Regions from separate parts of the Anoxybacillus andreesenii genome, predicted to be linked through region 2. Evidence: a T-box and tRNA genes for the amino acid it is inferred to sense, from the RefSeq annotation. Region 2 holds a T-box; the other regions hold tRNA genes.
What was found. A T-box is a leader RNA that pairs with one kind of tRNA and senses whether it is charged. The one in region 2 lies ahead of pheS (phenylalanine--tRNA ligase subunit alpha), so its partner is inferred to be a tRNA-Phe.

Region 1: it encodes a tRNA-Phe, which carries the amino acid that the T-box ahead of pheS (phenylalanine--tRNA ligase subunit alpha) is inferred to sense. The anticodon was not compared.
Region 3: it encodes a tRNA-Phe, which carries the amino acid that the T-box ahead of pheS (phenylalanine--tRNA ligase subunit alpha) is inferred to sense. The anticodon was not compared.

Annotation. Positions count from the first base shown of each region.
Region 1 covers NZ_JAUSTU010000040.1:545-8,495, reverse strand. The annotation lists gene menD (2-succinyl-5-enolpyruvyl-6-hydroxy-3-cyclohexene-1-carboxylic-acid synthase) at 1-143, opposite strand, end outside; gene J2S07_RS20640 (isochorismate synthase) at 148-1,551, opposite strand; gene J2S07_RS20635 (1,4-dihydroxy-2-naphthoate polyprenyltransferase) at 1,931-2,863, shown strand; gene J2S07_RS20630 (hypothetical protein) at 3,092-3,535, shown strand; gene J2S07_RS20625 (IS3 family transposase) at 3,459-4,400, opposite strand; gene J2S07_RS20620 (HTH domain-containing protein) at 4,400-4,831, opposite strand; gene J2S07_RS20615 (DUF1801 domain-containing protein) at 5,314-5,733, opposite strand; tRNA gene J2S07_RS20610 (tRNA-Glu) at 5,919-5,990, opposite strand; tRNA gene J2S07_RS20605 (tRNA-Ser) at 5,995-6,085, opposite strand; tRNA gene J2S07_RS20600 (tRNA-Asn) at 6,089-6,163, opposite strand; tRNA gene J2S07_RS20595 (tRNA-Ile) at 6,318-6,394, opposite strand; tRNA gene J2S07_RS20590 (tRNA-Gly) at 6,404-6,477, opposite strand; tRNA gene J2S07_RS20585 (tRNA-Phe) at 6,486-6,558, opposite strand; tRNA gene J2S07_RS20580 (tRNA-Asp) at 6,721-6,797, opposite strand; tRNA gene J2S07_RS20575 (tRNA-Met) at 6,836-6,909, opposite strand; tRNA gene J2S07_RS20570 (tRNA-Ser) at 7,076-7,168, opposite strand; tRNA gene J2S07_RS20565 (tRNA-Ile) at 7,205-7,281, opposite strand; tRNA gene J2S07_RS20560 (tRNA-Met) at 7,298-7,374, opposite strand; tRNA gene J2S07_RS20555 (tRNA-Ala) at 7,396-7,471, opposite strand; tRNA gene J2S07_RS20550 (tRNA-Pro) at 7,482-7,558, opposite strand; tRNA gene J2S07_RS20545 (tRNA-Arg) at 7,566-7,639, opposite strand; tRNA gene J2S07_RS20540 (tRNA-Leu) at 7,668-7,753, opposite strand; tRNA gene J2S07_RS20535 (tRNA-Gly) at 7,760-7,834, opposite strand; tRNA gene J2S07_RS20530 (tRNA-Leu) at 7,861-7,945, opposite strand.
Region 2 covers NZ_JAUSTU010000025.1:34,996-42,946, forward strand. The annotation lists gene rnhC (ribonuclease HIII) at 1-330, shown strand, start outside; gene pheT (phenylalanine--tRNA ligase subunit beta) at 482-2,896, opposite strand; gene pheS (phenylalanine--tRNA ligase subunit alpha) at 2,913-3,950, opposite strand; T-box leader at 4,066-4,310, opposite strand; gene J2S07_RS18230 (TrmH family RNA methyltransferase) at 4,355-5,104, opposite strand; gene sspI (small acid-soluble spore protein SspI) at 5,246-5,452, shown strand; gene J2S07_RS18240 (M42 family metallopeptidase) at 5,629-6,714, opposite strand; gene J2S07_RS18245 (dUTP diphosphatase) at 6,777-7,268, opposite strand; gene J2S07_RS18250 (sigma-w pathway protein ysdB) at 7,399-7,806, shown strand.
Region 3 covers NZ_JAUSTU010000055.1:385-4,575, reverse strand. The annotation lists partial or broken rRNA gene rrf (5S ribosomal RNA) at 1-38, shown strand, start outside; tRNA gene J2S07_RS21520 (tRNA-Asn) at 63-137, shown strand; tRNA gene J2S07_RS21515 (tRNA-Ser) at 141-233, shown strand; tRNA gene J2S07_RS21510 (tRNA-Glu) at 249-320, shown strand; tRNA gene J2S07_RS21505 (tRNA-Val) at 327-402, shown strand; tRNA gene J2S07_RS21500 (tRNA-Met) at 582-655, shown strand; tRNA gene J2S07_RS21495 (tRNA-Asp) at 694-770, shown strand; tRNA gene J2S07_RS21490 (tRNA-Phe) at 787-862, shown strand; tRNA gene J2S07_RS21485 (tRNA-Tyr) at 890-973, shown strand; tRNA gene J2S07_RS21480 (tRNA-Trp) at 996-1,069, shown strand; tRNA gene J2S07_RS21475 (tRNA-His) at 1,081-1,156, shown strand; tRNA gene J2S07_RS21470 (tRNA-Gln) at 1,164-1,238, shown strand; tRNA gene J2S07_RS21465 (tRNA-Gly) at 1,242-1,316, shown strand; tRNA gene J2S07_RS21460 (tRNA-Cys) at 1,327-1,400, shown strand; gene J2S07_RS21455 (GNAT family N-acetyltransferase) at 1,571-2,134, shown strand; gene J2S07_RS21450 (GNAT family N-acetyltransferase) at 2,173-2,730, shown strand; tRNA gene J2S07_RS21445 (tRNA-Leu) at 2,857-2,938, shown strand; gene J2S07_RS21440 (SIR2 family protein) at 3,148-4,188, shown strand.

The DNA.
Region 1 (7,951 bases), on a different contig from region 2:
CGTAAATCCGGGTGCTCTGCCATTACCATCGCCATGGGTGTTGAACGCGAGCCTGGACTTACAACGACATCCCTAATTCCTGTGTGCACAAGCTCTGAAACAAAAGCTGCGATATAAGAAGTTAACGCTTCTTGATTACTCATTTTATTAAAAACCTCCAAGTGCCGAAAGCATGGGGCGAAACTTAATCTTTGTTTCGACATACTCGCTATCTGCATCAGAATCCTGAACGATGCCACATCCTGCAAAAAGGGATGCTTCATTTTTTTGAATGAGCGCTGAACGAATCGCTACCGCAAATTCTCCATTGCCAGCGTAATCTAACCAACCAATCGGAGCAGCATATAATCCACGATCCAACGCTTCAATTTCCCGTATTTTCTCAACTGACGCCTTTTGAGGCAGACCACCTAGCGCTGGAGTTGGATGAAGGGAATTTACAACCAGTAAAAGGGAACAATCTGGATTCGCAATTCCCACCACAGGAGTGTACAAATGCTGAATATCTCTCGTCTTCAATAAAGTTGGTTGTTCCGGTAGACGCACTTCGAGACATTCCTGCTCCATCGCCTCTTTTATCATTTCCACCACATAATGATGCTCAATTAAATTCTTTTGATCATTTAATAGAATTTGACCGAGCTTTGCATCCTCATCCTCTGTTTTGCCTCTCGCTATAGAACCAGCAAGGCATGTAGAAAACAGTTGGTTGCCTTCTTTCTTAACCAATCGTTCTGGGGAAGCCCCTAAGAAACAATCCCCATTTGATTCAAAGGCAAAGATAAAGCTACCTTTTTGTTCCTCAAGCAGTTTGTTAAGAACACCTTCTATCGAAACCTCATCATGAAAAATCAATCTAAGCTCTCTTGCTAGCACAACCTTTTTTAGCTGGCCATTTTTTAATTCCTCAACAAGATTTCGAACGGAGTTTTTCCATTCACTAGGATGGACAACTTCCTTTTCTTCTATAAGCCTTGATTTTGCAAATGGTTTCACTAGAGATGCTAGTGATAATAATGAGTGACGCTCCTCAAGAACCTGATCAACGATGGATAGCTGATCATGTTGGGTACAAATGATGTTCGTTGTCAAATAAGCTTGCCCTTCAATGATCGAAAGCAAATATTTAGGCACATGAAACAATGCATCTGGGTATTTTGACCAGAGGCTTGTCTTTTCTTTTAGGGGGTCAAAAGAAAAACCTCCAAACATGATAGGCCCCGTCCCCATTTTCTCCTGCTCTTTCAGGATAATGGCTTCACTGATTAAGCGATTCCATTCCATTTGTGTTTCAGTAAAACGCTCGTTTCCATTAATCGATTGAATCTGTTTGCATGTCCCCATTCCTACTAGGACCGTCTCCTCAGTAGGATCCTTCCAAAAGAATCGTTCCCCCATATACTTTTCTATTCCTGCCGCAAAAAAGGAAAGAGGCTCTATATGATCGACTTTTTGAACTTCACTTACTAATACGGGAACTAAGCTTGTTTTTGCTCGTCCTAATGCCTGCTCAATTCCTATTTTTAGCTCCGTATTTAGCAACGTTACCAAAAAATCCCCTCCAATTAAAAAAGGCTCTATTCAAATAAAGCAATGTGTATATAAATTCTAAATAGCCACCATAAAAATCATACCAGTCTTTGCTCGGTTTATCTAGATTTCAAACCTATTTTAAAATACACCTCAACCTCATGAAATGTCAATGAAAGCTACAAAATCGACCTAGTTTTTTCCTTATTATTATATAATACTGCTTCATTGGCTATTCAGGTCCTATTACACCTCCATGGCAATTCCATCCTCGAATAACTGTAAAAAGACATTGACACTCTCTGTCAGTTTGCCTAAACTTGAATTTGGATGTTATCAATATTGGATTGATAATATAGTTATTTATATAGATATCATGCTTTTTTTAGGGGGAGAAAAGATGCAAACAGAAACGAAAACTAGTTATAATCCTGTTACTCCCAACAAAGGCTGGAAGGTCTGGTGGAAGCTGACAAGGCCTCATACACTAACAGCTGCTTTTGTTCCGGTCCTATTAGGAACTGCTTTAGCCATTCACGAGACAAAGATTAATCTAGGGCTATTCTTTGCCATGCTAGTTGCCAGTCTACTCATCCAGGCCGCTACAAACATGTTTAATGAATACTATGACTATAAACGGGGCTTGGATAATGAGGAGTCAGTAGGAATTGGAGGTACCATCGTAAGAGATGGTGTAAAACCAAAAACGATCATGCAAATTGCCTTAGGTTTATATGGTGTTTCAATCTTAATCGGTGTTTATATTTGTATGAATACCTCATGGTGGCTTGCTGCCATCGGGTTATTTTGCATGATTATTGGCTATCTCTACACCGGTGGTCCACTGCCAATTGCCTATACGCCATTTGGTGAAATTTTTGCCGGCTTTTTCATGGGAATGGGCATCATTCTAATTAGCTTCTATATTCAAGCTGGAACGATCACGGTAACAAGCATTTTAGTATCGGTTCCAATCTTCATACTTGTCGGAGCTATTTTGCTTTCAAACAATATTCGTGATCTCGACGGTGATAAAGAGTTCGGACGAAAAACCTTAGCTATTTTATTAGGTCGAAAAAAGGCCATTTACTTATTAGCTAGTATGTTCACTGTTTCATATATATGGGTATTTGTCTTAATGATGATGAGCTATTCATCCGCATGGATGGCCATTGTCGTACTCAGTGCACCGAAAGCTATCCAAGCAACCAAAGGCTTTATCGGCAAAACGATACCGATCCAAATGATGCCTGCGATGAAGGCAACAGCACAAACGAACACGATATTTGGATTTCTATTATCAATCGGATTATTTTTAGACTACTTCATTTAAAAAAGCTTCTGGGGAAACTCCCCAAGCGTTCTCTTCTGGGCAGAAATAACATATGAATTCACAATAAATTAGCAAAGAAAAAACTGCGATTTTATATTAAAGTGGACCCCATGTCAAGGACACTTTGAAAAAAACTACTAACTTTTATTGCTCCTTCCTCTTATGGTTGTTCCATAGGAGGAGTGGTGACAAGTTCAGGCACACGCTCAAAACTAAGAACGTGTGCCTTTGTTATCCATTAGAAATATGAAGAGACATTATTTATCAAGTTTGAAAGCATTAGAGTTTTCTGTTTTTCAAGAAGAACATACCTTACGAACCTACCCCAATTGGATGGTAAGATATTTTGAATCTCTAACAGAAAAGGAACAATGGAAATACTTTCTCGATTATCGGAAAGTGGCTGATCAAATGCTATCCGAATCATATCTTATCGATCAATTAAAATGGATATTAAAGTTTCCATCCATCGAATTAGAATATGATTTATACGTACAGGCTCTATTAGACCCTGATTTTTACGAAGGGGACGTCTTTCGGCCAGGAAAATGGGACAAACTACATGAAAAATATGTAACACGATTCCAACAAGAAATTAGTCTTGTAGGGGGGCAACAGCAGGAAGATTTGGTGTCTTCACAAGATGAGCCAGAGGATACACTCCCGTTTTAATAAAAGCTGCATATTGATTAGGGGATAACTTTGCGAGATCCCATTGATACCGTTCGTTGTTGTAATAATCCATATAGTCATCGATTTTGATAGAAAGAGATGCAAAAGTAAGTACGCTGCTCAAATTCCCTAGCTCGTCCTTCATGTGACCAAAGAAAGATTCTTGCGGTGCATTGTCCCAACAATTCCCTCGACGTGACATGGATTGCCTTAATTCTTTATCATTCAGCAGCGATTGAAATTGCACACTGGTATAGTGTACGCCCTGGTCGGAATGGATCAGGGTTTTCTGTTTTCTAGGAATCGCGTGATGTTCAATTAATTGTTCGATCATTTCTAAAACAAAATCCACTTCCAAGGATTCACTCAGTGCATAAGAAAGAATTTGATTGGTAAACGAATCTTTGATAGTAGCTAAATAGGCTTTCTGACCTCGTCCAAAGTAGAGATAGGTAATATCCGTGAGTAGGACCGTTTTGGGACCATGGGCTTTAAATTGGCGATTTAAATGATTAGGCTTCGTTGCATGTTCATGCCTAGCTTTGGCCATTCGTTTATAAGGATTAGGTTTTCTAATCGGACATACGAGGTTATATTTATTCATCAGTCGTTGAATCTTCTTACGGTTCATCACGATTCCCATTTGAAGCAAACGCATATAGATGCTTCTTGATCCCTTCGCATATCCGCGATATTGATAGACTTCTAGAATCAATTCAAAATCAGCGCGATCTTGTTCCTCTCGCTCATTACGTCGCTTTTCCTGTTCCAGCCATGCATAATAGCCTGAACGAGAAACGTGGGCAATGTCACAGAGCCACTTGATATTCAAGAGGTTATCGTCTCTTTCCGTTAATTTTTGGATTAGTTGATATTTTTCTTGGGCAAAGCTTTGATTGCTTTGCGATTGATAAAATTCATTTTTTTTAAAGCTTCAATTTGTTGTTTTTGTAAGGCGACTTGATGTTTGAGATAGGCTATTTCCTCACTAGGCGTGCGCTCTTTCGTTTGAGGACGTCCAGAATGTTGGGTGCGTAAATCCGTAAAACCTTCTTTTCTATTCGACATTTTCCGTATCCTGCGAGCAAAGTTATCAATTCTTTGTTTACCCACTACCTTTGTATCAAAGCCAGCTTCCCTAAAAATTTGTGTGGGAAGTTTCCCGCGGTGCAGTTCATCCATAAAATGTTGCTTAAAGACCTCGGAATACGTAATGGCTTTGTTGGAGACTTTATCCACGTAAGGATTCCTTCTTAATTCTTCTAGCTGTTCATCCGAAAAATAATGCACCCCCATATTATCAACTCCCGCTTATAATGATTATAAAATAAGTATACGACAAAGAACCCTATAAAACAGAATGGATAAGTAGTTTTTTATCCGTGTCTATTTTATAGGGTCCAGTTTATATTAAAAATCGCAGTTTTTTTTCGTTATTTATCAACTGTTTACCGTGTTTGAAAAATAAACAGAAAAATTCCGTTTATATCGGAAAATATCCATATTTCCCTAAAAATAAGGGGAGGTTTTCCGTTTACCTTATCCAAACCTTTGGATTTTGACCTATTTAGAGCGGTTAATCGGAATTTTTCAGCTTATATCTGCTTCTTAAGCCTCTCTCTTATGCATTAATCGGAAATTCTCCGCCTATGAATATCATACCTTCACAAAAATCCACAATGAATAACAATGCGAGTAAGTGTGCGATTTTGTATGCGATTTACTTATTTTATACCCTTCCAGAGAACCCGTTTAGGAAACTTCCCCAGAAGCTTTTCTTAATTTGGATATTTTGTTTTCAAGAAATGAACCGATTGTTCGATTAATTCCTTCAGTACATCTATGTTGATATCAGCTAGCTTATTTATGTAGACACATGCTTTGCCACTTGTGTATTTTCCAAACCTCTGCAATATCTCATCTCTTTGATTATCTCCAGTTGCAAAATATAAACTAATTTTGGCCTTCCTTGGTGAAAAGCCAACTAACGGTGCATCGCCCTCATGACCGGAAGCATACTTGTAATGATAGGAACCAAATCCAATAATACTAGGCCCCCACATTTTTGCCTCATAGCCCGTTACTTCCGAAAAAATTTCTAATAACTTGTAGGCATCTTCTTTTTTCTTTGGACTTTCTACTGATTCGATGAACTCCACAACACTATTATCGGTTTCCTTTGTCTTCTGCTCGTACATTTCCTTCCACCCCTCACCAGCTTCAAGATATATCATTGTACATTCTTCACAAGAAATGATAAAGCTATAACATAATCTTTATGGACAAGTTCCTAATCATCTATATCTATTTCTGCATTTGATTTAATAATCCTTTAAAAAGCATAAAAAAGGCTGCCGACACATATTGTCGACAGCCTTTTTTATGACCCCTACGGGATTCGAACCCGTGTTACCGCCGTGAAAGGGCGGTGTCTTAACCGCTTGACCAAGGGGCCAATATGGCGGAGAAGGAGGGATTTGAACCCTCGCGCCGGTTACCCGACCTACACCCTTAGCAGGGGCGCCTCTTCAGCCACTTGAGTACTTCTCCATATGGCTCCGCGGGTAGGATTCGAACCTACGACCGATCGGTTAACAGCCGATTGCTCTACCACTGAGCTACCGCGGAATAACATTAATTATCTATACTCCCTAGTATTCCTTAGATTGTCCTCATCTCGGGAGGCTAATTCAAGTAGCAGCTCGATGAGTACAACTCGAAGCAAAATCATGATGCTTCGCTCGTTGCTCTACCACTGAGCTACCGCGGAAAAATTTATTCATGGTGGGCCTAAATGGACTTGAACCATCGACCTCACGCTTATCAGGCGTGCGCTCTAACCAGCTGAGCTATAGGCCCATATCACATTGGAGCGGGTGATGGGAATCGAACCCACGACAACAGCTTGGAAGGCTGTGGTTTTACCATTAAACTACACCCGCAAAAATGATGGCTCAGGACGGAATCGAACCGCCGACACATGGATTTTCAGTCCATTGCTCTACCGACTGAGCTACTGAGCCATTAAAGTATATATTCCTCTATTAAAACATCTTCGTCCATCGTCCTCATCTCAGAAAGATAACCCAAGAAGCAACTCGATGAGTACGCTGGATGCTATTTCTCAGAAGCTTATTCATCGTGCTCTACCGACTGAGCTACTGAGCCATAAAAAAATATGTAAATGGCGGTCCGGACGGGACTCGAACCCGCGACCTCCTGCGTGACAGGCAGGCATTCTAACCAACTGAACTACCGGACCAAGATGAAACTAATGAAAGGAAATATAAACTTCCTTGATTGCGGGGACAGGATTTGAACCTGCGACCTTCGGGTTATGAGCCCGACGAGCTACCAGACTGCTCCACCCCGCGATAATAATATAAAAGTTTTGTGATCTATGCGCGCTAAGCATACGTTAGACTGTCCTGACCTTAGAAAGCGTAAGCAAGTAGCAGCTCGGTCAGTACAACTCGTAGCTTATTCGATGAAGTAACGCTCGTTGCTCCACCCCGCGATAATAATATTTAAAAAACTTAATGGAGGAGGAAAGGGGATTCGAACCCCTGCGCGGTTTGACCCGCCTGTCGGTTTTCAAGACCGATCCCTTCAGCCGGACTTGGGTATTCCTCCGTATTATAGAAAATTATTGTTTTCCACAAAAAACTCTGGTGGACCTTGTAGGACTCGAACCTACGACCGGACGGTTATGAGCCGTCTGCTCTAACCAGCTGAGCTAAAGGTCCAATATTTTATTGGATTTGGTAGCGGCGGAGGGGATCGAACCCCCGACCTTACGGGTATGAACCGTACGCTCTAGCCAGCTGAGCTACACCGCCATATACAATTATTCGAAAAAATGGTGGAGCCTAGCGGGATCGAACCGCTGACCTCCTGCGTGCAAAGCAGGCGCTCTCCCAGCTGAGCTAAGGCCCCATCTTATTAATGGTCGGGAAGACAGGATTCGAACCTGCGACCCCTTGGTCCCAAACCAAGTGCTCTACCAAGCTGAGCTACTTCCCGTAAGAAACGCGCCCGAGAGGAGTCGAACCCCTAACCTTTTGATCCGTAGTCAAACGCTCTATCCAATTGAGCTACGGGCGCTTGGTAGTTTTTAAATTTTAAAAACTGATGCCGAGGACCGGAATCGAACCGGTACGGTAGTCACCTACCGCAGGATTTTAAGTCCTGTGCGTCTGCCAGTTCCGCCACCCCGGCAAAATTTGGAGCGGAAGACGGGATTCGAACCCGCGACCCCCACCTTGGCAAGGTGGTGTTCTACCACTGAACTACTTCCGCAATTATAAAACATTTTTTGTTATAAATGGTGCGGGTGAAGGGAGTCGAACCCCCACGCCTCGCGGCGCTAGATCCTAAGTCTAGTGCGTCTGCCAATTCCGCCACACCCGCAAATAT
Region 2 (7,951 bases):
CTGATTGATGAGTTTGCCAAAGAGAATGTATATTACCAGCATCTAAGGGGGCAATCCATCGTTCATCGGGAGAATGTCTACTTTAGCACAAAAGCGGAAGGGATTCATCTGGCAGTTGCTGCTGCTTCCATCATTGCCCGCTATGCCTTTGTCCGGCATTTTGAACATCTATCTGCAAGGGCAGGGTTCACGCTGCCAAAAGGAGCAGGGCCTGCAGTCGATAAAGCGGCGGCGAGGCTAATTTTGGAAAAAGGAGAAGCAGTCCTGCCGCATTTTGTTAAGTATCATTTTGCCAATACTGAGAAAGCTCGAAGAATGATAAAAAAATAAGCTTTGTTCTAATACCGCCTTATACGTACGCATTCTCTACGTTACTCGTACCGAATAAAACCAGTTCACGCGTACGTATAAGGCTAAAATTAACATAAACACAGCCAAAAAATGAAATGGGGACTCGCATCTGCCCGAGTCCCCTAATTTTTTATCCTCTCAAAACGGCTCCTGCTTTTTCAGCTAAAGCAGCCAACACTTTTTCGTGAACCTTTGTCACTTCTTCATCTGTTAGCGTTTTTTCAGGATCAAAATATTTCAATGAATACGCGATGGATTTCTTTCCAGGTTCCATGCGTTCTCCTTCGTATAAATCGAAGATGTGAACATCCTTGAGTAGCTTCCCGCCAGCTTCGACGATAATGTTTTCAAGTTCACCAGCGACAGTTGCCTGATCCACAACTAATGCAATGTCTCTTGTGATCGAAGGGAAGCGTGGGATCGCTTCATATTGTAGTGGAGCCACAGCATCAGACAATAGAGTCTCTAAAGAAAGCTCAAATACATAGGTTTCCTTAAGATCCATCTCTTTTTGAATGGTTGGATGAACTTGACCAATGAAACCAATTTTCTTATCTGACAGGAAGATTTCTGCCGTTCGCCCTGGATGCATCCCCTCAATTGTTGCTTGACGGTATTCCACCTTATTTTCTAATCCAAGCTTGGCAAATAGTCCTTCAAGTATTCCTTTCAGTACAAAGAAATCAACAGCCTTCTTTTCACCCTGCCAACCATGCTCATGCCATAAGCCTGTGATTGCCCCTGCCAAATGCTCCCGTTCCTGTGGCAGCTCCTCCGACCCATTGGCCAAGAAGACCGCACCCATTTCATAGACAGCGACACGATCATTTTGACGGGCCAGATTATATTTTAGTACATCTAAGAGCTGCGGAAGAATGCTTAAGCGGAGTTGGCTATGCTCTTCGCTCATCGGCATCGATAGCTCAATTGGCTCCCGAGTTTCAAGAGCAAATTGGGTGGCTTTCGTTGGATTTGTTAGAGAATACGTAATCGCTTGATACAGTCCTGCTCCTTCTAAAAAGGTGCGGACGATCCGGCGTTTTTTCTGATAATCCGTTAAATACCCAGGCTTTGAAGAACCAATCGGTAATGTCGTTGGAATTCGATCATAGCCGTAAAGACGTGCTACTTCCTCAATCAAATCCTCTTCAATGGTAATGTCACCACGACGTGTTGGAACAGTGACTGTGAATGTTTCATTGTCCGTTGTCGTGTCAAATTGCAGGCGAGAGAAAATGTTCTCCACTTCTTCCTTAGTGATTGCTGTTCCAATGACCCCATTGATTTTTTCAAGGGTAATAGAAATAACAGCAGGCTCGACTTGTAGCGTATCTGCTTCAGCTGCTCCTTCTAACACCTCGCCGCCAGCATATAAGGCAAGAAGTTCTGCTGCTCTTTCCGCTGCAGCACGGACTCGATTCGGATCGACACCCTTTTCAAAGCGTGCACTTGCTTCACTTCGTAAGCCCATATCCTTTGAAGCAGCCCTAACCGTTGCCCCTTTGAAATAAGCGGATTCCAGCAAGACAGTTGTCGTGTCAGCTTGAACCTCCGAATTGGCACCACCCATCACGCCGGCAAGTGCGACCGGCTCGCTGCCATTGGTGATCACAAGATGCTCCTCTGTCAATGTTCTTTCGGCGTCATCAAGGGTGACAATTTTCTCGCCATTTTTGGCACGGCGAACGAGAATTTCCTTTGAACCAAGGGCGTCATAGTCAAAAGCATGCAGCGGCTGACCATACTCAAGCAGAATGTAGTTCGTAATATCGACAACATTGTTATGTGGGCGAATCCCTGCAGCCATTAATCTGCCTTGCATCCATAATGGAGATGGAGCAATTTTGACATTTTTGATGACCTTTGCCACATAAAGGGGATTGTCTTCCTTTGCTTCGACGGTTACTTTAATATAATCTGTTGCTTTTTCAGCGGTAGTGCTCACCTGCGGATGAGGCAGCTTTACTTCTCGGTCTAGAATCGCCGCCACCTCATAGGCAACCCCAAGCATGCTCATGCAGTCCGAGCGGTTCGCCGTTAGACCAAGCTCAAGAATGTGGTCATCACGGTTTAGTTTTTCAAGAGCGTCCTCGCCAACAGTTACATCATTTGGAAAGACAAAGATTCCTTCCGAGAATTCTTTTGCGACAAGCTTCGCTTCAATTCCCAATTCCTGCAGGGAACAAATCATCCCGTTCGATTCCTCGCCGCGAAGCTTCGCTTTTTTAATTTTGAAATTTCCAGGGAGTACGGCACCGACTGTAGCCACTGCGACCTTTTGTCCTTTATCAACATTCGGAGCGCCACAAATGATTTGAACGGGCTCTTCTTCCCCAATATCAACGAGACATTTGTTCAGCTTGTCTGCATTCGGATGCTGCTCTCTTTCTAGCACATGCCCGATGACAACCCCTTTTAATCCTTCGTTTAAGGTTTCTACCCCTTCAACCTCAATCCCGCTTTTTGTAATTTTATCGGCAAGCTCGGCAGGAGTGATCCCTGAAAGATCCACATATTCCTGCAGCCATTTATATGAAACGAACATGTCATTATCCTCCTATTTATTCACTTACATGAAATTGTTTTAAGAAACGGATATCATTTGTATAGAAATGTCGAATATCCTCAATACCATATTTCAGCATCGCGATTCGCTCCACTCCCATTCCAAACGCAAACCCAGAGTATTTTTTTGAATCAAAGCCAGACATTTCAAGCACATTCGGATGGACCATGCCAGCGCCTAGTATTTCAATCCAGCCTGTCTTTTTACAAATATTGCAGCCACTTCCTCCACATTTAAAACAAGACACGTCCACCTCTACAGAAGGCTCTGTGAACGGGAAGAAGCTTGGACGTAGACGAATTTCTCGGTCCTCACCAAATAATTTCTTCGCAAATACCTCTAATGTGCCCTTCAAATCACTCATGCGGATATTTTCATCGACGACAAGCCCCTCAATTTGCATGAATTGATGAGAATGGGTCGCATCATCATTGTCACGTCTATACACTTTACCAGGACAAATGATTTTAACAGGCCCTTTTCCATGATGCTTCTCCATCGTTCTTGCCTGAACCGGTGAAGTTTGTGTACGCATTAAAATCTCTTCGGTGATATAGAAGGAATCCTGCATATCACGAGCTGGATGGCTCTTTGGCAGGTTCAGTGCTTCAAAGTTATAATAATCCTGCTCCACTTCAGGACCTTCGGCTATGGTATAGCCCATCCCAATAAAAAGATCCTCAATTTCTTCGACGATACTTGTAAGTGGATGGTGGTTTCCTGACTTGATCGGACGGCCAGGCAATGTGACATCAATCGTCTCAGAAGCTAGCTTTTGTTGAACGGCTTCTTGTTCCAAAGTCACTTGCTTTTCTTCAATGCTTGAAGAAATCGCGTCTCTCACCTCATTGGCAAGGGCCCCCATTTTCGGACGCTCCTCCGCCGAGAGCTTGCCCATTCCTTTTAAAACCTCTGTAATTGGACCCTTTTTCCCTAAATAAGATACACGGATATCATTGAGTTCCTTCAAATCAGCCGCATTTTGAACCGCTTGTAGAGCTTCCTGCTGGAGCTCCTTTAATCGTTCTTGCATGATTCATATCCTCCTTTTAATATGGGTTTCGCAAATTTAATGGGATTTCCGCAAATATAATATATAGGTTTTTTCGCAATTATCCGAGGAAAAACAAAAAAACCTCTATCCCAATAGAAGGGACGAGGTTTCATTTCGCGGTACCACCCTAGATTAACCATAAAAATGGCTCACTTCATTTGGATAACGGCTCGCGCCGATGCATCTTTACACCGAAATGCGGAAATCTTGCATTCAATGGTCCCGATGCCAACTCTGGAGGTGAACTTCACTTACTTTTTCTATAAAAATGCTTGCAGTCTTAGGCATTTTCTCCCTAAATAGAGCGGGTAAGCTACTTTTCTCCGTCAATGTTTTTCAAGTATGTATTTTGCTGTACATTATAGTACATTAACACAATGGTTTCAACCTTTCAAGTAGTATAAAAGGATTCCTGTAGCAACGGCTACATTCAGTGATTCACTTTTTCCGAAAATGGGGATATAGAGATTCCTTTCTGTCAGCCGAAGCAATTCTGGATTCACACCGCTTCCTTCATTTCCGACTATGAGAGCGAACGCACCTGGTGGCTCAGTTTCCGTATATATATGTCCGTTTTCCAAGGAGGTTCCATATACTTGAATATCCTCCTCGCCTAATTTCTCAATCCATTCCTTAAGATCGCCTCTTATAACCGGAAGATGAAAATGGCTACCCTGTGCCGAGCGAATGACCTTTGGGTTGTAGGTGTCAACACTTCCGGTACCGACAATCACTCCATCCATTCCTGCGGCATCGGCTGTTCGAATCATGGTCCCAAGATTACCGGGATCCTGGACAGCATCAATCAATAAGAATTGTTTACCGTCAAATTTTGAATCCTTTCGCACTGCTTCACAAACTGCAAGAACTCCCTGCGGTGTTTCGGTATCACTCAGCTCACGAATAATCTCTGAAGTGACGGTTGTAACTGGGGTAGAGCCATAATCCCATCTCTGCGGTATTTCCGTTCCTTCACTAACAATCAAATGAAGAAGCTGATTTGCCTTCAGGGCTTCCTCGACGAGGTGAAATCCCTCTACAAGGAAGGTTCCTGTTTTGTCACGTTCCTTTTTCGTTAACAGCTTGCGCCACTGCTTGATTTGCGGATTTTGGGCGGATTGTATGTATTTCAAAGCGATAAATGCTCCTTTTCCTAATTCTTTTCGTTCCCTCATTATACTTTATCTAGCATAACCTTCTCAATTCTATAAGCATAATTCATCGAAAACTGGAAAATCATATTAGCGAAGTGATTTTAAAAGGAGTGTGTCCTGATGAATTTTGACTTAAGAAATGCGATTATTCACAACGTTTCTGGCAACTCGCAAACTGAATTACGAGAAACCATTGTTGACGCTATTCAAAACGGAGAAGAAAAGATGCTGCCTGGATTAGGTGTTCTTTTTGAGGTAATATGGAAAAACTCTTCTGAGGAAGATAGGAAGGAAATGCTTCAAACATTGGAAAGTGGCTTAAAATAAGTTTTTTGTATCCGTTTATTTAAGTATGATGCCCATTCTCATTGATTATTGAGATGATGGGCATCATTCCCCCACTTTGATGACCTACACACCTTTTTCTCCACACCAACGGGCACCATTCTCTGCAAGCCTACTAAAAAAACAAACCTCAGTCAAAAAACTGAGGCTCGCATCACTTATTCAAACGTAATCTTATTAACCGTATCTTGGTCAAGTCTCTTAATGACCTCTACGATTAATTTAACCGCATTCTCGTAGTCATCACGATGCAGCATTGCAGCATGTGAATGGATGTAGCGGGTAGCGATTGTGATCGCAAGAGATGGAACACCATGATGGGCTAAATGAATGGAACCAGCATCTGTTCCACCACCAGGTACAAGATCAAATTGATATGGAATATTTAATTCATCTGCAACTCCCGTGACAAAATCACGTAAGCCCTTATGAGAAACCATGGAAGCATCATATAAAAGAATTTGCGGACCTTTGCCCATTTTGCTCATCGCTTCTTTTTCCGTAATTCCTGGCGTATCCCCTGCAATCCCTACGTCAACACCGAAGCCAATATCAGGATTCACCGCATGGGCAGCCGTTCTTGCCCCTCTTAAGCCAACCTCTTCTTGAATCGTACCGACTCCGTAGACAACATTCTCATGCTGCTCGCCCTTAAGCTGCTTCATCACATCAATAGCAATCGCACAGCCAATGCGGTTATCCCATGCTTTCGCAAGCAGCATCTTTTCATTGTTCATGACCGTGAATTCAAAATATGGAACAACCATATCCCCTGGCTTCACGCCCCACTCTGCAGCTTCCTCGCGGCTACATGCACCGATATCAATGAACATATCCTTAATCTCAACTGGCTTTTTGCGAGCTTCTGGCGATAAAATATGTGGTGGTTTGGAGCCAATCACTCCTGTGATATCGCCCTTGCTTGTAACGACCGTCACTCGTTGAGCAAGCATGACCTGAGACCACCAACCACCAACTGTTTGGAAACGGAGGAAGCCTTTTTCATCAATTTGTGTGACCATGAAGCCGACCTCATCAAGATGACCAGCCACCAAGATTTTTGGTCCGCCTTCTTTTCCAACCTTTTTGGCAATTAAGCTTCCTAAGCCATCTGTCGTAACTTCGTCCGCGTAGGGCTCTATGTATTTTTTCATAACCTCTCGTGGCTCACGCTCATTGCCGGGGATTCCCTTCGCATCGGTTAAGTCCTTTAACATGATTAATGTTTCATCTAATTTTGTCATTATTTCGACTCCCTTAATATGTATTCGGATTCATTATAACGAAGAATCGTTGCAAAATTCAATTAGTAGCCATCATGCTGCCTTTTATAATTTACTTCATTTTTCTTAATGTATGCCTCTTTAATCTCATCGTCCTCAAAGCCTAATAGACTTGCAAGCAACAAATAGCTTCCGAACATCCGCTTGTAATTTTCCTCGGAACGCTCCCCTCGAAAAGCATGAACGGCCTCATATACCGCTAAAAATTGTTCGTTCACATAAAGTCCGTCAGACTCCCTGCCTGTAATTTCCGCAATCCTATCAAAGTCACACTCAATCCCTAATGAAAGCATGAAATGAACCCCATCGACAAATTCCTCTAAAACGACATCCTCTGGAGACGATGGCTTTAAGCTCCAAAACTTAAAACATCTCGTTTCATTTGCTAGCTCGCCAAGCTCAACCAGCAGGGCTAATATTTTTCGATCAAATAGATCTTCATTTTCCAATCCATGCTGTTTTTCAATATGTTGGTCCAAACCTCTTTGCATCTCAAACATTTCTTTCAGCTTCATCCATTTCCCCCACTTTTTTTCAACTAGGTTTATCATATAGAAAAAAAGGCAAAAAATAAATGATCCGAAAATGAAACTTTTTCTTTCATCAATCGTAAATGAGGAAAAAGGATTGGGGGATTAGTGTACGATGTGGGTAATTCGTCTTCTTCTATTTGCACTCATTATTTTTTTGATTTATAGCACCGTCAAATATTTACTTAATCCCAAACGGAAGCTTGAGCTCGCCCATGAGCAAAAAAGGTTTTTCTTTTTAGATAATAAAAATGTTCGAAGAAACTTTCTAGTTACGTATAAAGGGGTTTTATTTGAAGGGGAAAAATATTTAGGGACAACAGCAAATGCCTTTGAAGTGGTAAATGTATTTATTTGGCCTCATAAAGTGGCAGATTTAAATGGGCTTGTCCGCGAGGATTTCGAGTTTATTGAAAAAAAGGTGCTCGACAGCTATCCAAATGCTGCGATTGACTGGAAGAGTCCCATTCATGAATTTATGAATAAAAACTACAAAGCCAATACTCCGTTTAAAAAAGAGTAAACGTTCGGATTCCCCGAACGTTTTTTTCATGCGGTTGCCTTGAAGAATTCCTTCCATTTGATATAAGAAGCTGCTTAACAGTTGTGTCTTTCAAGATGTACGCATCTATTAAAGCTTATCGGATTTAACCCCAATTATGACAAAA
Region 3 (4,191 bases), on a different contig from region 2:
AGGGGCTGTCCCCTTGTGAGAGTAGGACGTTGCCGGGCGATAGAATATTCTATTAGTGTTATTCCGCGGTAGCTCAGTGGTAGAGCAATCGGCTGTTAACCGATCGGTCGTAGGTTCGAATCCTACCCGCGGAGCCATAAGGAGAGCTGTCCGAGTGGCCGAAGGAGCACGATTGGAAATCGTGTAGGCGGGCAAAACCTGTCTCAAGGGTTCAAATCCCTTGCTCTCCGCCATAATTATTTTGTTTAGGCCCCTTGGTCAAGCGGTTAAGACACCGCCCTTTCACGGCGGTAACACGGGTTCGAATCCCGTAGGGGTCATTATTTGGAGGATTAGCTCAGCTGGGAGAGCACCTGCCTTACAAGCAGGGGGTCGGCGGTTCGATCCCGTCATCCTCCACCATGATTTTTTGCAAAGCAAAAGATTTCCTATAATATTATCGCGGGGTGGAGCAACGAGTGTTACTTCATCGAATAAACTGCGAGTTGTACCGATTGAGCTGCATCTTGAATCAGCTTACTGAAATCGGGACAGTCATATGGGGATTTAAGAGCATGGAAAAAATTCATAAATAATATTATCGCGGGGTGGAGCAGTCTGGTAGCTCGTCGGGCTCATAACCCGAAGGTCGCAGGTTCAAATCCTGTCCCCGCAATCAAGGAAGCTTATATTTCCTTTCATTAGTTTTACTTTGGTCCGGTAGTTCAGTTGGTTAGAATGCCTGCCTGTCACGCAGGAGGTCGCGGGTTCGAGTCCCGTCCGGACCGCCATTATAGTAAAAGAATTGGCTCAGTAGCTCAGTCGGTAGAGCAATGGACTGAAAATCCATGTGTCGGCGGTTCGATTCCGTCCTGAGCCACCATTTTTTCATAATGTATGGCTTTAGCTTGGAGGGGTAGCGAAGTGGCTAAACGCGGCGGACTGTAAATCCGCTCCTTCGGGTTCGGCGGTTCGAATCCGTCCCCCTCCACCATATAGTTTATTTATGATAATATAGGGGTATAGTTTAAAGGTAGAACGAAGGTCTCCAAAACCTTTGGTGTGGGTTCGATTCCTACTACCCCTGCCAATTTCATAATGGCGGTCGTGGCGAAGTGGTTAACGCATCGGATTGTGGCTCCGACACTCGTGGGTTCGATTCCCATCGATCGCCCCATACATATTGGGCTATAGCCAAGCGGTAAGGCAACGGACTTTGACTCCGTCATTCGTAGGTTCGAATCCTGCTAGCCCAGCCATTTGCGGAAGTAGTTCAGTGGTAGAACACCACCTTGCCAAGGTGGGGGTCGCGGGTTCGAATCCCGTCTTCCGCTCCATATTGTTTTTGGCGGCATAGCCAAGTGGTAAGGCAGAGGTCTGCAAAACCTTTACCACCGGTTCGAATCCGGTTGCCGCCTCCAGATGATTTTCACACGTTATTTAGAATAACGTTTTTTTATTTATGGGACTAATTAATTTGTAACATGGAATATACGAGTATGATAAGATTTAATCTATATGATTAAGTCTTTTTTTATAAATTGAAATAATTGAAGATTTCAATTAAACGCAATTTTAGGGGTTGTGGATTATGAACATTGAAGATATTTATGGCAATTTGCCAGTTTTAGAAACACCAAGGTTAAAACTAAGAAAGGTTACAATGGATGATATAGAGAATATGTTCTCCTACGCAACAAATGATGAAGTATCTAAATATGTGACCTGGGATACACATAAAACGATGGCAGATACCGAAGAGTTTATCCAGTTCGTTCTGCAGCAATATGAAAGCCATAAGGTTGCACCATGGGCTATTGAATACAAGGAAACCGGTCAAATGATAGGAACCATCGACTTCGTCTGGTGGAAGCCGTCACAGCATACTGCAGAAATAGGATATGTGATTTCTCCAGAATATTGGGGAAAGGGCATAACGACTGAAGCTGCAAAAGCCCTCGTTCAATTTGGATTCGCCAACATGGATTTGGTTCGTATACAGGCTAGATGTTTTGTAGAAAATATCGCCTCGCAGCGAGTGATGGAGAAAGCTGGTATGACTTATGAGGGCACCCATAGAAAAGGAATGTGTGCAAAGAATAGGTTTTGGGATATTAAGATGTATGCCATTTTAAAGGAAGATTTTTTTCAATAACTAGGAAACAAGTAATCTATTTTTGGGGTGGAGTTTGATTGAGTTATCAAGAAAATGAATTGACTATAAGACCAATTAAAGATGATGATTTAGAAAGATTGTGGGAGCTTATCTTCAAAGAGGAATCCCCTGAATGGAAAAAGTGGGATGCCCCATATTATGAACTTAAACAAATATCATTTGAAGAGTTTTGGGAGCAGAGGGCTACCTTTGCCAATCCAGATAATCGTTGGGCTATTGTGATTGCTGGAGAGGTTATCGGAACCGTAGGCTACTATTGGGAGCATGAGCCTTCTAAATGGCTCGAAATGGGGATTGTCATTTACGACCCAAAATATTGGAGTGGTGGTTATGGGACCAATGTGATACGCCTGTGGATTAATCATTTGTTTCATACCCTGCCTCTCGTTCGGGTAGGCTATACTACATGGTCAGGAAATGAAAGAATGATCAAAGTAGGAGAAAAGCTCGGCATGAAAATGGAGGCAAGGATTCGCAAGGTTCGATATTATAATGGTGAGTATTACGATTCTATCCGAATGGGCTTGCTTCGGGAAGAGTGGGAAATGAATCAAATTTTCCACAAAGATAGATAAATTTCATTCCTAAAAAAGCTCATTTTCAATTGACAACAACTAAATATCATGATAAGATATTCTTTGTCTTGAGATACTAAATTGTTGTTCTAGAATAACAATTGTTCCACAGGACATTGATATCATGCCGGTGTGGCGGAATAGGCAGACGCGCACGACTCAAAATCGTGTTCCGTGAGGAGTGTCGGTTCGACCCCGACCACCGGTATCAAAAGAATAAAGTAGGTTCGTTTTAATAAAGTTTAAAAGCTCACAAACGTTGATACACAAATGTTTGTGGGCTTTTTTATTTGATATGATTCCGATAGAAAAAGATAGGAATTGATTTTGAATTACACAAAAATTACACATTACTAAATTTGTTTTACACAAGTTTTTACACAAATTTTTATGATTGAGAGAATGAGGTGAACTTTAATGAATAGTGAAGAGTTTGAAATAATAATGAAACAGCGTCCACATGTGGTTTTACTTGGAGCGGGAGCAAGTGTTGCTGCTATCCCGAACGGAGATAAAAAAGGTAAGCAGACATCAGTAATGGCTGGTTTTATTGAAAAATTAGGAATGACAGATAGTATTAATGAAATTAGACTGCAGACAGAAAGTGATAACCTTGAAGATATATACTCAGAATTGAAAAGTCGTCCTGAGTGTGAAGCTATTACTCTAGAACTAGAGAAAAAAATCTATAGTTATTTTTTTGATTTTGAAATACCAGATGAACCAACTATTTATGATTTCATGCTCCTGAGTTTAACAAAAAAAGATTTAGTTGCTACTTTTAATTGGGATCCCTTACTTCTTCAGGCATATAAGAGAGTATACCAGTATACTGATAATTTACCCAAATTAGCTTTTTTACATGGGAACGTTTATGTTGGTATCTGTCATGAACATAAACGCGGTGGTCTTATTCAAAACAATTGTCCGATCTGTGGGAAATCCTTTGAACCTACAAATTTATTGTATCCTGTAAAGGAAAAGGATTATACTAACGACATCTTTATAAGAGATAATTGGAATATTACTAAGCATTATTTGAAGAGTGCATATATGTTTACGATATTCGGGTATAGCGCACCTAAAACTGATGTTTCTGCAATTGAATTGTTGAAGGAAGCTTGGGGTACGGTGGAAAAAAGAAATCTTGAGGAAATTGAAATTATTGATATTAGACCGGAGGAAGAATTGAGAGAAACGTGGGATGAGTTTATACATACACATCATTATAAAACCCATACAGACTTATTTAGTTCTTCATTAGGAAAGTTCCCTAGACGTACATGTGAAGCAACATTTGATATGTTAATGAATGTGAAATGGTTAGACGGTTCAAAAGGATTTAAAAATGAAATGAGCTTCGAGGATATCGGAACATACATCAATAATTTATTGGTTGAAGAAAATAAGAGGGGGAAAATTTTGAGCAACCCATATTTAGCAAAAATTAATAGTTAAGAC